DNA from 2 places in the Streptosporangium longisporum genome. Region 2 is predicted to be linked to the other one. Evidence: predicted binding sites of a transcription regulator. Region 2 holds the regulator's gene; the other holds the start of a gene.
The links. The regulator HrcA, encoded in region 2, represses chaperone genes, less so after heat shock. The targets are predictions, from matches to a motif close to TTGGCACTCTCNNNNNGAGAGTGCCAA.
Positions count from the first base shown of each region.

Region 1: the regulator HrcA is predicted to act here: its motif matches at 2,476-2,502, upstream of ABD832_RS24485 (FmdB family zinc ribbon protein).

Region 1 is NZ_BAAAWD010000014.1:235,487-242,030, reverse strand. It holds gene ABD832_RS24490 (MFS transporter) at 1-1,942, shown strand, start outside; gene ABD832_RS24485 (FmdB family zinc ribbon protein) at 2,081-2,446, opposite strand; gene ABD832_RS24480 (potassium/proton antiporter) at 2,637-4,142, opposite strand; gene ABD832_RS24475 (5-formyltetrahydrofolate cyclo-ligase) at 4,348-4,926, opposite strand; gene galU (UTP--glucose-1-phosphate uridylyltransferase GalU) at 4,951-5,850, shown strand; gene glp (molybdotransferase-like divisome protein Glp) at 5,856-6,544, shown strand, end outside.
Region 2 is NZ_BAAAWD010000022.1:69,730-76,273, forward strand. It holds gene dnaJ (molecular chaperone DnaJ) at 1-803, opposite strand, end outside; gene hrcA (heat-inducible transcriptional repressor HrcA) at 818-1,831, opposite strand; gene ABD832_RS35740 (hypothetical protein) at 2,013-3,005, shown strand; gene ABD832_RS35745 (DUF3097 domain-containing protein) at 3,063-3,905, shown strand; gene ABD832_RS35750 (DUF4870 domain-containing protein) at 3,902-4,717, shown strand; partial or broken gene hemW (radical SAM family heme chaperone HemW) at 4,815-6,027, opposite strand; gene ABD832_RS35760 (hypothetical protein) at 6,193-6,544, opposite strand, start outside.

The DNA of each region.
Region 1 (6,544 bases), on a different contig from region 2:
CGCGCTCATGCTCGGCATGCTGCTGGCGTCCCTGGACCAGACGATCGTCTCCACGGCGCTGCCCACGATCGTCGGCGACCTGGGCGGGCTGGCGGAGCTGTCATGGGTGGTGACCGCCTACATCCTGGCCTCGACGGTCTCGACGCCGCTGTGGGGCAAGCTCGGCGACCAGTACGGCCGCAAGGGGCTCTTCCAGGCGTCGATCGTCGTCTTCCTGATCGGGTCGGTGCTGTGCGGCCAGGCGCGGGGCATGGGCGAGCTGATCGCGTTCCGCGGCCTGCAGGGGCTGGGCGGCGGCGGGCTCATCGTGCTCTCCCAGGCGATCGTCGCCGACGTCGTCCCGGCCCGCGAGCGCGGGAGGTACCAGGGGTTCTTCGGGGCGGTCTTCGCCGTCTCCAGCGTGGCCGGCCCGCTGCTCGGCGGCCTGTTCGTCGACCACCTGTCCTGGCGGTGGGTGTTCTACGTCAACCTGCCCCTGGGGGCCGTGGCCCTGGCGGTCGTGGCCAGGGCGCTGCCGCCGAGCGGGGAGCGGACCCGGCACACCATCGACTACCTGGGGATCGTCCTGCTGGGCGGTGCCGCCGCCTGCCTGATCCTGGTGACCACCTGGGGCGGCACCACCTATCCCTGGGGCCATCCCGCGATCCTCGGCCCGGCCGTGGCCGCCGTGGTGCTGCTGACGCTCTGGTGGCGGGCCGAGCATCGGGCTCCGGAGCCGGTGATGCCGCCGAGGCTGTTCCGGATCCGGACCTTCAACGTGGCGTCGCTGATCGGCTTCCTGGTGGGGTTCGCGATGTTCGGCCCGCTCACCTACATGCCGCTCTTCCTCCAGGTCGTGCAGGGGGTGTCGGCCACCACCTCGGGCCTGCACCTGCTGCCGATGATGGCCGGCCTGCTGGTCACCTCGATCACCGGAGGGATGGTCATCAGCCGTACCGGGCGGTATCGGGCCTTCCCGATCGCCGGGGGCGCGATCACCGCCGTCGGGCTCTACCTGCTCTCGTACGTGAACCCGGACATCTCCGCCCTGCAGCTGAGCCTGTCGCTGCTCGTGCTGGGGGTCGGCCTCGGGCTGGTGATGCAGGTGCTGGTCCTCGCCGTGCAGAACGCGGTCGGCTTCGAGGACCTGGGGGTGGCCACGTCGGGGGCGACCTTCTTCCGGACGATCGGCGGCTCGTTCGGCGTCGCGGTGGCCGGTGCGATCTTCAGCTCCGGTCTGGGGAACTCGCTGGAACGCCTCTCGCGGACGGCCGGCCTGCCGCCGGGGCTTGCGGAGACCGTCCAGGCCGATCCGACGGCCGTACGGCGGCTGCCTCCCGAGACCGCCACCGCGTTCCTGGACGCCTACTCCGGCGCGATCGCCCAGGTCTTCCTGTACAGCGTGCCCATGGCGCTGGTGGCGTTCGCGGTGGCCTGGCTGCTGCCCGAGACGCCGCTGCGGGAGACGACGAAGGTGACCGATCCCGGCGACTGCTACGGGGCGGTACCGGTCGAGCGGTCCTCGCTGGGCGAGGTCGAGCGGGGGCTGTGGCGGCTGGCGGACGCGGACATGCGCGCCGACTACTACCGCCGCCTGGGCGAGGCGACCGGGATGGACGTATCGCCGGGGTCGGTCTGGCTGGTCACCCGGCTGGCCTCGTGCGGACCCCAGGCCGGTGCGGACCTGGCCACGCGGGCGGGGGTCACGGTCGAGGAGGGCCGGCCGTACGCGGACGCGCTCGTCGAGCGCGGCCTGGTCCGCAGGTCCGGCGACGGGAAGGTCCTGGAGCTCACCGACGAGGGCGAGCGGACGGCGGGCCGCCTGGTGCAGGAGGCCCGCGACGGGCTCGCCCGGCTGGTCGACGACTGGAACCCGGCCGAGCACCCGCGCCTGCGCGAGCTGCTGGACAGGCTTCCCCGCGAGCTGCTCGGCTCGGCCGCGGACCGGCCGCCGGGCCGTTGAACCGAGGGACCGGCCGCCGTGTCACCGGGCCGTGAGACCGGTCACCGTGTCACCGGATCGTACGGCAGGCCACCGGGCCGTCGTACCGTACCTACCGGATCCGGTGACGGCCGGTCGGCGGGGCGGGACGCGCGGGGCTCAGGAGGCGGCGGCGGCCGGGGTGCTCGTGGCCTTCGACGGCTTGGCGTCCGAGGAACCCGAGGAACCCTTGGAGTCGGCAGAGCCCTTGGAGTCGGTGGAGCTCGAGGAACCCGACGAGTCCGACGACTTGGAGGAGTCCGAGGAGCCGGACGAGCCGTTCGCGGAGGTCACCGTGCTGGACGAGGACGACCTGCTGTCGGTCCGGTAGAAGCCCGAGCCCTTGAAGACGATGCCGACCGCGGAGAACACCTTGCGCAGGTTGCCCGCGCAGCTCGGGCACTCGGTGAGCGCGTCGTCGGAGAACTTCTGGACGATCTCGAACTGGTGGTCACAGGCGTTGCAAGCGTACTGGTAGGTGGGCACGCGCTCCTCCTCGTAGTGGTCCGCGCCGATTGGCACTCTGGTGGCGCGACTGCTAATGGTACGCAGCCGACAAGCATAAACGCGAGTCGGAGTTCTCGCATTCCATAGGGAGATTCCCGTCAGGTGCCCCGGCGGCCACGGGGGAAGATCTACGACACGTCCCGCATCGGCCCGTACGGCGGGGTTTCGGTCAGGTGCCCTGCTCGCCGTACCAGCCCGCGAGCTTGCCCTTGCGGCTGATCGCCCGCATCCGGCGCTCGACCGTGGTGCGGCAGGCGGCCGTGGTCACCACCAGGAGCTGGTCGTCCACCCGGATCCTGGTGGAGTCGGCCGGGACGAACGTCCGGCCGTCCCTGACGATCAGGGTGACCTGCGCGTCCGAGGGCAGCCGCAGCTCGAAGATCTCCACCCCGTGCAGCTTGGACGTCGGCGGCACCCGTACCTGGAGCAGGTCGGCGTTGAGCTCCTCCAGCGGGGCCGACTCGACCTCCAGGTCGCGCGCCTCGGCCGGGGTGGTCAGGCCCAGCAGCTTCGCCACGAACGGCAGCGTCGGCCCCTGCAGCAGGGTGTACACGACGACGATCACGAAGACCTCGTTGAACACGAACCTGGCCGTGCCGTCGTCCATCGAGGTGGCCGCCCACGGGATGGTCGCGAGCACGATGGGGACCGCGCCGCGCAGCCCGGCCCAGGACAGGAACGCCTGCTCGCGCCAGTTCAGCCGGTCCACGCGCAGCAGCCGGACCAGCAGCGCCGAGACGATGATTGACGCGGGCCGGGCCACCGCGACCAGGATGAACCCGGCCACCAGGCCGGGAACGATGGCGGACGGCATCTCCGACGGGCTGGCCAGCATCCCCAGCATCACGAACAGGCCGATCTGGGCCAGCCAGGCCACGCCCTCGGCGAACCCCCGCGAGGCCGCGCGGTGCGGCATCCGGGAGTTGCCCATGACCAGCGCGGCGAGGTAGACCGCGAGGAAACCGCTGCCGTGCAGCAGCATCGCCCCGGCGTAGGCGACGAACGCGAGCGCGAGCACCGCGATCGGGTACAGGCCCGAGACCGGCAGCGCGATGCGGCGCAGCGCGTACGTGCCGAGCGGGGCGACCGCCAGGCCGACGGCCGCACCCACCACCAGCTCGAAGACCACCTCGAACAGGGCGACCCCGAGACTGGGCGAGGTGGCGGCGCTCAGCAGCATGACCGCGATGACCGTGGGGGCGTCGTTGAACCCGGACTCGGCCTCCAGGATGCCCGCCAGGCGCGAGGGCAGCGGCAGGCGCCGCAGGACCGAGAACACCGCGGCGGCGTCGGTGGAGGCGAGGATGGCGCCCAGCAGCAGCGCGGTCCGCCAGTCCATGCCGAGGATCAGGTGCACCGGGGCCGCGACGGCCACGATGCTCACCCCCACGCCCACGGTGGCGAGCACCAGCGCGGTGGGGATGGCGTTCCTGACGTGGTTCCAGCTCGTGGTCAGGCCGCCCTCGGCCAGGATGATCGCCAGCGCGATCAGGCCTATCTGCTGGGCGAGCTGCGGATCCTCGAACTGCAGCCCGAACCCGGACTCGCCGATGAGCAGGCCGAAGCCGAGGAAGATCAGGAGGCTGGGCAGTCCGCTGCGATGGGCGACACGCACGGCGACGATGGCCGCGATGACGATCCCGGCACCGAGAAGCAGCCAGACGTCCAGTCCCATCTGGCCCCCTCTCCGACTCCGGGGACCATTGTGTCGCATTCCGAGTCGCCGTCATGCACCGTGGACACGCGCTCCCCGTCGCGACCCGGACGCCCCGCGCCCCGTCCGGTCCGGTCCGGCCGCGACGGGGTCTCACCTGCGCGGGCCGCCCCGGCCACTCCACCGGTCCGTCCGTTCCACCGGTCCGTCCGTGCCGGGACGGATCTCACCCGTCCGCGGCGATCCTGACGATCCCGTCCGGTGTCGCGGCGTAGCGGACCGCCCGGTCGTGCGGCTCGGCGGGCACGCCGTCGAGCAGCTCGCCCTCGTGCAGCAGCGCCACCGTCGGCACGTTCGGGCCGACCCTGGCCAGCGCCCGGTCGTAGGAGCCGCCGCCCCGGCCGAGCCGCACCCCGGTGGAGGCGTCCACCGCCAGCGCGGGCACGATCACCAGCGCCGCCGTCCTGATCGCGTCGACGCCACGCCGGGTGTCGACCGGTTCCATGAGGCCGAACCGCCCGGGGGCGAGGGTGTCCGGGCCGTCGTACACGGCCCAGTCGAGATCGTCGTCCTCGCGCAGCACGGGCAGGATCACGGTCGCGCCGTGCTTCCACAGGGCGAAGACCAGCCCGTGGGTGGCCGGCTCGGTGCCGATCGACCAGTAGCACGCGACCAGCCCGGCCATCTGCACCCAGGGCCGGTCCAGCAGGGATTCCCTGATCTGGACGGAAGCCGCGTGCCGCCGCTCGCCGGGGATCGAGGCCCGCGCGGCCTCGATCGTGGAACGCAGCTTCAGCTTGTCCACAGATCCCTCCACTAAGGTTTCGGTATGGCCGACTTCGAAGCTGTGACGAAAGCCGTAGTTCCCGCTGCGGGCCTGGGCACCCGTTTTCTCCCGGCGACCAAGGCGACGCCCAAGGAGATGCTGCCCATCGTCGACAAGCCCGCGATCCAGTATGTCGTCGAGGAGGCGGTCTCCGCCGGTCTGCTCGACCTCCTCATGGTCACGGGCAAGACCAAGCGCTCCATCGAGGACCACTTCGACCGGGCCATCGAGCTGGAGGAGGCCCTGGAGGCCAAGGGCGACGACGAGCGCCTCTCCCAGGTTCGCGAGCCCGCCGACCTGGCCACCCTGCACTACGTCAGGCAGGGCCAGCCGCGCGGCCTGGGACACGCGGTCCTGTGCGCCAAGCAGCACGTGGGCAACCACCCCTTCGCCTGCCTGCTCGGCGACGACCTCATCGACCACCGCGACGAGCTCCTCAAGCGCATGATCGAGGTACGCGGCACGCACGGCGGCAGCGTGATCGCGCTGATGGAGGTCCCCGCCGAGCAGGTCTCCCTGTACGGGTGCGCCGCCATCGAGCCCACCGGCGAGGACGACGTGGTCAGGGTGACCGACCTGGTGGAGAAGCCGCCCGCCGACGAGGCCCCGTCCAACTGGGCGATCATCGGCCGGTACGTGATCGACCCGGCCGTGTTCGAGGTGCTGGAGAACACCCCGCCGGGACGCGGCGACGAGATCCAGCTCACCGACGCCCTGCGCACCCTGGCCTCACGCGGCAGCGACCAGGGCGGGCCGGTGCACGGCGTGCTGTTCCGCGGCCGCCGCTACGACACCGGCAACAAGATCGACTACCTGCGCACGGTGGTGCAGTTCGCCGCCGACCGGCCCGACCTGGCACCGGAGTTCCTGCCCTGGCTCAAGGAGTTCCTGGCCTCGCGATGAGCTCCATGAGGTCGGTCGACGACCATCTTTCCGACATCCTGAACACCGTGCGGGTCCTGGCCCCGCTGGAGGTGGAGCTGGAGCGGGCGCTGGGCACCACGCTGGCCGAGGAGGTCACCTCCCCGGTCCCGCTGCCGCCCTTCGACAACTCCGCCATGGACGGCTACGCCGTACGGGCCGAGGACGTCGCGGACGCCCCGGTGACGCTCCCGGTGATCGACGACATCGCCGCCGGCGACGGCCGCCTGCAGGCCATCGGCCCCGGCATGGTGACGCGGATCATGACGGGTGCCCCGATGCCCGCCGGGGCCGACGCGGTGGTCCCGGTCGAGTGGACCGACGGCGGCACGGTCCGGGTGGCGATCGACCGCCCGGCGCGGCCGGGGAACGCCGTCCGCCGGTCCGGGGAGGACGTGCGCGCCGGTGACGTCGTGCTGCCCGCGGGCACCTCGATCGGACCGGCCCAGCTCGGCGTGCTGGCCGGGGTCGGCCGCCGCCGGGTGCTGGTACGGCCCCGGCCGAGGGTCGTCGTGATCTCCACCGGGGCCGAGCTGGTCGAGCCGGGGCTGCCCCTGGGACCCGGCCAGATCTGGGAGTCCAACAGCTACACCCTGATCGCCGCCGTCCGCGAGGCGGGCGGGGACGGGTACCGGGCCGGGATCGTCACCGACGACGCCTCCCGTTTCCTCGACCA
Region 2 (6,544 bases):
TGCAGGTCGTCGCCACGCCGCTCGAAGGTGTCGTGGGGGCGCTCGACGATCTCCAGGAACAGGTCGCCGGGGGGGCCGCCACCGGGACCGACCTCGCCCTCACCGGCGAGCTGGATGTGGGTGCCGTCCTCGACACCGGCCGGGATGCGGACCTTGATGGTCCGCCGGGTACGGACCCGGCCGTCGCCCGAGCACTCCTGGCAGGGGTTGCGGATGATCGAGCCGAAGCCGCCGCACTGGGGGCAGGGACGCGACGTCATGACCTGGCCGAGGAAGGACCGGGTGACCTGGGAGACCTCACCGCGTCCGTGACACATGTCACAGGTGTCGGGGTGGGTCCCGGCGGCGGCACCGGAGCCGGTGCAGACCTTGCAGACCACCGCGGTGTCGACGACCAGCTCGCGGGTCGTGCCGAAGCCCGACTCCTGCAGGTCCAGCTCGACCCGGATGGTGGCGTTACGCCCGCGACGGGCGCGCGACCGGGGCCCCCGGCCGCCTCCGGCACCGGCGGCGCCGAAGAAGGCGTCCATGATGTCGCTGAACGGGAACCCCGCGCCGAAGCCTCCGGCCCCCGGGCCGCCCGAGGAGAACGGGTCGCCGCCCATGTCGTACATCTGGCGCTTGCTGGAGTCGGAGAGGACCTCGTAGGCCTGCGTGATCTCCTTGAACCGCTCCTGGGTCTCAGGGTCGGGATTGACGTCGGGATGCAGCTCTCGCGCCAGGCGGCGATAGGCCTTCTTGATCTCTTCCGCACTGGCGTCACGGCGCACCCCGAGGGTGCCGTAGTAGTCGCTCTTAGCCACTTTTCGTTGACCTCTTAGGATGCAGCCAGGATCTGGCTGACGTAGCGTGCCACCGCGCGCACCGCGCCCATCGTGACCGGGTAGTCCATACGCGTCGGGCCCAGCACACCGAGCCGGGCCAGTTGCTTGTCCCCAGAACCGTATCCGGCGGCGACGATGGACGTGCCCTGGAGTCCGGTATAGGGGTTCTCCGAGCCGATCCGCACGGTCAGCGCCGACAGGTCGGAGGTCTCACCGAGCAGCCGCATGAGCACGACCTGCTCCTCCAGGGCCTCCAGCACGTCGCGGAGGCCGACGGTGAAGTCGGCTCCCGCCAGGTTGGCGGCCCCGGCAAAAACGATCTTCTCATCGTGCTTCTCCACCAGCGACTCCAGCAGCACCGACAGGATCGTGGCCGCGAGCGGCCGGTCCTCGGGCGAAAGCCGCTCGGGCAGGTCGGCGACCCTGTCGGGGACGCCGCTGAGCCCGCACCCGTCCAGGGAGGTGTTGAGCACCGCGCGCAGGTGGGCCACCCGCTGCTCGTCGGCGACCTCGGGCAGCTCGACCACCCGCTGCTCGACCCGGCCGGTGTTGGTGATCAGCACGAACATCAGCCGGTGCTCGCTCAGCGGCACCAGCTCGACGTGGCGGACCGCCGAGTTGGTCAGCGTCGGGTACTGCACCACGGCGACCTGGCGGGTCAGCTGGGCGAGCAGCCGCACCGTCCGCATGACGACGTCGTCGATGTCCACGGCCCCGGCCAGGAAGCTCTCGATGGCCTTGCGCTCGGCGCTGGAGAGCGGTTTCACCTGGGACAGCCGGTCGACGAAGAGCCGGTAGCCCTTGTCGGTGGGCACCCGGCCGGCGCTGGTGTGGGGCTGGGCGATGTATCCCTGTTCCTCCAGCACGGCCATGTCGTTACGGATCGTCGCCGGTGAGACCCCCAGGTTGTGCCGGTCCGCCAGCGCCTTGGAACCCACCGGCTCGTTGGTGGACACGTAGTCCTCGACGATGGCGCGTAGCACCGCGAGCTTCCGGTCGTCGACCAACGTGGTCACCTCCCTGCCTGCGTCCGAGGGAAACACGAGGTCTGGCACTCTGTGTTCCCGAGTGCCAAGTGTACGGCCCCGGCGCGAAAGGCGCGATAAGCAAGAGCTGCGGATGGTCCCGCCAAGCCGTTGTTAAGTCAACTGCTATCGCGATCCAAGGCGAAGCCACCACAATCCGTATATGTCCAAAGATTTTGGTTCTTTCCCGGGAGGCGCGGCCGGTGACCCCGGTCACGGCGCCCCCCAGCAGCCATATGGTCCACCCGGCGGGCAGCCGTACGGACAGCCCGGGTACGGGGGCGGGCCGGGCCCGCAGCCGTACGGCCAGCCGGGTCAGCAGCCGTACGGTCAGCCGGGCCAGCCGGGTCAGCCGGGCCAGCAGCCCTACGGCCAGCCCGGTCAGCCGGGTCAGCCCGGTCAACAGCCCTACGGCCAGCCCGGTCAGCAGCCCTATCACCAGGGTGGGCAGGGTCACCCGTCGTACCCGGGCGGGCAGCAGCCCTACCAGGGCGACCCCTCCTACGGTCACGCGCCTCCCGGGTACGGCACCCCGCAGGGACCGCCGTCCACGGGGAAGACGGGGAAGATCAAGCCCGGCATCGGGTGGATCGTCGGGGCCTGGCTGGTCGCCGCGCTCAGCGTCGTCGTCGGCATCGCAGGGTTCGCCGGGGGCCTGTCCGGCGCGGTCGACTCCGCCCCCAAGACGTCGTTCGTCCCCGGCCAGGAGACGACGGTCAGGCTCGATCCCGCCGACAAGCCCGCCCTCTACGTCTCCACCGCCGGCCCCACCCGGTTCGAGTGCTCCCTCACGGGCGGCACCGGCACCCCGAGGCTGCAGAAACCGGCCGGGCGGACGACCGTCTCCGGGGCGAACGGCATCTCCTGGGAGCTGGGCCTGCGGATCGGCGTGGACAAGGCGGGCGACTACCGGATGACCTGCGCCGCCGACCCGGCCGAGGGCACCACGTTCGGCGTGGGCCGGGAGTTCGCCACCGGAGCGCTGGTGGGCGGGGTGGTCGCCCTGTTCGCGGTGCCCGGCGTCGGCATCCTGCTGGCCATCGTGGTGACGATCGTCGTCCTGGTGAAGCGGGGCAACGCCCGCAAGCGCCAGGCGTCCGCCGCGGCGTCGGCGGCGGCGGGACAGTGGGCGGCACCGGGACCGTACGGCAGGTGACGGTGGCTTTTGCTAGCGTCCCACGTGATCCCGGCGAGAGAGGGTGGACGGTCGTTGATGTACGAGCGTGACGTTCTGGCGCAAGACTGGCGGCGCCCCCGCCGGGGGACGATCCCCCAGGTCCCCGCCGAGCTCGACCTGGTCGTCGAGGACGCCGACGGCGGCTTCTGCGGCGCCGTGGTGGCCTGCGACAAGGAGGCCGTCACCCTGGAGGACCGGTTCGGGCGCCGGCGGGTGTTCCCGCTGGAACCCGCCGCGTTCCTGCTGGAGGGCAAGGTGGTGACCCTGGTGCGGCCGGCCGCCGCGCCGCGCGGCCCGCGGCGGAGCGCCTCGGGGTCCATCGCGGTGGAGGGGCTACGGGCCCAGGTCGCCCGGGAGAGCCGGATCTACGTCGAGGGCGTGCACGACGCCGCCCTCGTGGAGAAGGTCTGGGGGCACGACCTGCGGGTCGAGGGCGTGGTCGTGGAATATTTGGAGGGGGTCGACCACCTGCCCTCCATCGTCGAGGAGTTCGCTCCGGGGCCCGGCCGCCGGCTGGGGGTGCTCGTCGACCACCTGGTCCCCGGCTCCAAGGAGAGCCGGATCGCCGCCCAGGTCTCCTCACCGCACGTGCTGGTCGTCGGGCATCCCTTCGTGGACGTCTGGCAGGCGGTCAGGCCGCAGGTGCTGCGAATCCCCGCCTGGCCCTCGGTGCCGCGCGGCGTGCCCTGGAAGGAGGGCGTCGTGGCCGCGCTGGGCTGGAACGTCGAGACCGGCGAGGCGTGGCGCCGCATCCTCGGATCGGTCACGACCTACGCCGACCTGGAACCCGACCTGCTGGGGCCGGTGGAGGAACTCATCGACTTCGTGACGATTCCCGGCGAGGATGAGCAGGCCGTCGACCCCCGGGAGGGGACATGAACGAGCAGGCCGAGGACCGGCCCGGCGACGACCGGACGCGACGCATGGACGACCCCGGGGCATGGCCCGGTGCGGCCGGTGGGGCCACTGAGCCCGGTGGACCCGGTGGACCCGGTGGACCCGGTGGGCCCGGCCGGGACGCGCCGCACCAGGGGTACGGGCCGGACGACCGGGACCGCACCGGCCCGGGGCGTGGCCACGAGCCGACGGCACCCGGGTACGGATGGCCCCCGGGGCAGGACCAGGGACCGGGATACGGCCAGGAGTACGGTCAGGGTTACGGCGGAGGACAGGGGTACGAGCAGGGATACGGCCAGGGGTACGGTCACCCGGCCGGCTCCCCGTACCAGCCCGCCCCTCCCCCGTACGGCACCGGCGCTCCGGGCATGCCGGGCGGTCCCGGTGACGTGTACCGGCCGGGCCACCCGTACGACGGGTACGCCCCGCCCGGCTATGGCCACCAGGCGCCGCCGGGGACGTACGGGCCGCGGCCGGGCAGCGACGACACCACCATGGCGCTGCTGGCCCACCTGCTGGGGCTGCTGACCTCCTTCATCGGCCCGCTGGTGCTCTACCTGGCCAAGAGGGACGGCTCGCCCTACGTGCGCGACCAGGCGGCCGAGGCGCTCAACTTCCAGCTCACGGTGCTGATCGCCTACGTGGTCTGCTGCGTCCTGGCGTTCGTCCTCATCGGGTTCGTGCTGATGTTCCTGCTCTGGATCGGGTCGCTGATCATGGCGATCGTCGCCACGGTGGCGGCGAGCCGGGGCGAGAGGTACCGCTATCCGATGACCATCCGGTTCGTGAGCTGACCCCGGGCGGATCGCCCGGGGCCCGAGAACCGGGGACCGGCCGTCACGGGACGTCGTGAGCCGTCATGAGCCGTCACGGATCGTCACGGACACGGTCTCAGGTGAGGTCGCGGACCAGCGCGTCGGCCAGCAGGCGGCCGCGCAGCGTGAGCACCGCCCGTCCCGCCTTGAACGGCTCGGTCTCCAGCAGGCCGTCGGCCAGCGCCCGGGCGACCACGGGGGGACGTTCCAGCTCGCCGAGCGGGAACCCGCGGGAGAGCCGCAGCTCCAGCATCAGCCGCTCCACCGCCCGGTCCTGCGGGCCCAGCACCTCGCGCGCGTGCGCCGGGGAGTCCCCCGAGGCCAGGCGCCGCGCGTAGGCGGCGGGGTGCTTGACGTTCCACCAGCGGGTGCCGCCGACGTGGCTGTGCGCCCCGGGCCCGACCCCCCCACCAGTCGCCGCCGGTCCAGTAGAGCAGGTTGTGCCGGCAGCGTCCCGCCTCGGAGGTCGCCCAGTTGGACACCTCGTACCACTCGAACCCGGCCTCGGCCAGCATGGCGTCGGCGATCAGGTAGCGGTCGGCGGCCACGTCGTCGTCGGGCATCGGGAGCTCGCCGCGCCTGATCCTGGCCGCCAGCCTGGTCCCGTCCTCGACGATCAGCGAGTACGCCGAGACGTGGTCGGGCCCGGCCTCGATCGCCGCGGCCAGCGACGCGCGCCAGTCGTCGTCGCTCTCCCCGGGGGTGCCGTAGATCAGGTCGAGGTTGACGTGCTCGAACCCCGCCTGTCTGGCCTCCCGTACGGCGTGCGCGGCGCGGCCGGGGGTGTGGCGGCGGTCCAGCACCTGGAGCACGTGCTCGCGGGCGCTCTGCATCCCGAAGCTCATCCGGTTGAACCCACCGGCGCGCAGCACGGCCAGGTAGGCGGGGTCCACCGACTCGGGGTTGGCCTCGGTGCTCACCTCGGCCCCGGGGGCGAGCCCGAACTCCTCCTCGATCGCCGTCAGGATCCGCACCAGGTCCCCGGCGGGCAGGAGGGTGGGGGTTCCCCCGCCGAAGAACACGGTCTCGACCGGCAGGGGCGTGGTCCCGAGGATGGCCCGTGCCCGCCGTACCTCCTCGACGGCGGTGTCCGCGTAGTCCCTCTGCGAGGCGCCGGGGCCGAGCTCGGACGCCGTGTAGGTGTTGAAGTCGCAGTAACCGCACCGGGTCACGCAGAAGGGCACGTGGACGTAGAAACCGAAGGGCCGCTCGCCGAGCCCGGCGAGCGCGCTCCGCGGCAGCTCGCCCGAGGCGGGCACCGGATCCCCGTCGGGAAGTGTGGATGGCACGCCCCAAGTCTGCCGCCCCCGTCGCGATGCCCGGTACATCCTCCCGGTCCGGCCGCCCCGCCCACCCCGGGCGAGGTCCCCGATGCTGCGCCGCCCGGGTGGGGCCGTTCCTCGGTACGCACCTACCTGGGCGGCCTTCGTGACGTCCGGCGCCCCGCCCGGGGGTCAGATCTCGTGGTCGTCGCGTTCCGGCAGGCCGTACCGGCGGGCGAGGGGGTTCCACAGCCGCAGGAAACCCCGCTTGGCCGTGGTCGCCTCCTCGGAGAAGGCCAGGCCGCGCCGGTAGTCGTCGTCCTCGATCCGGCCGCGGTCGCAACCGGTGTTCCGGCGGGCGGCCCAGGCGAGGAAGGCCTCGTCGGCCTCGAAGGAGGCGGTCAGGGCCTGGGTGAGACGTTCCTTGACCGCGTCCCCGTCGTCGAGCGCGCCGGTGCCCAGCGCGTTCGCCTGGATCACCTGCTCACGCCGGGCGTCCGTGATCCGCTGGAGCACGGCGAGCGCGCCCGCGGTGTCCTCGCAG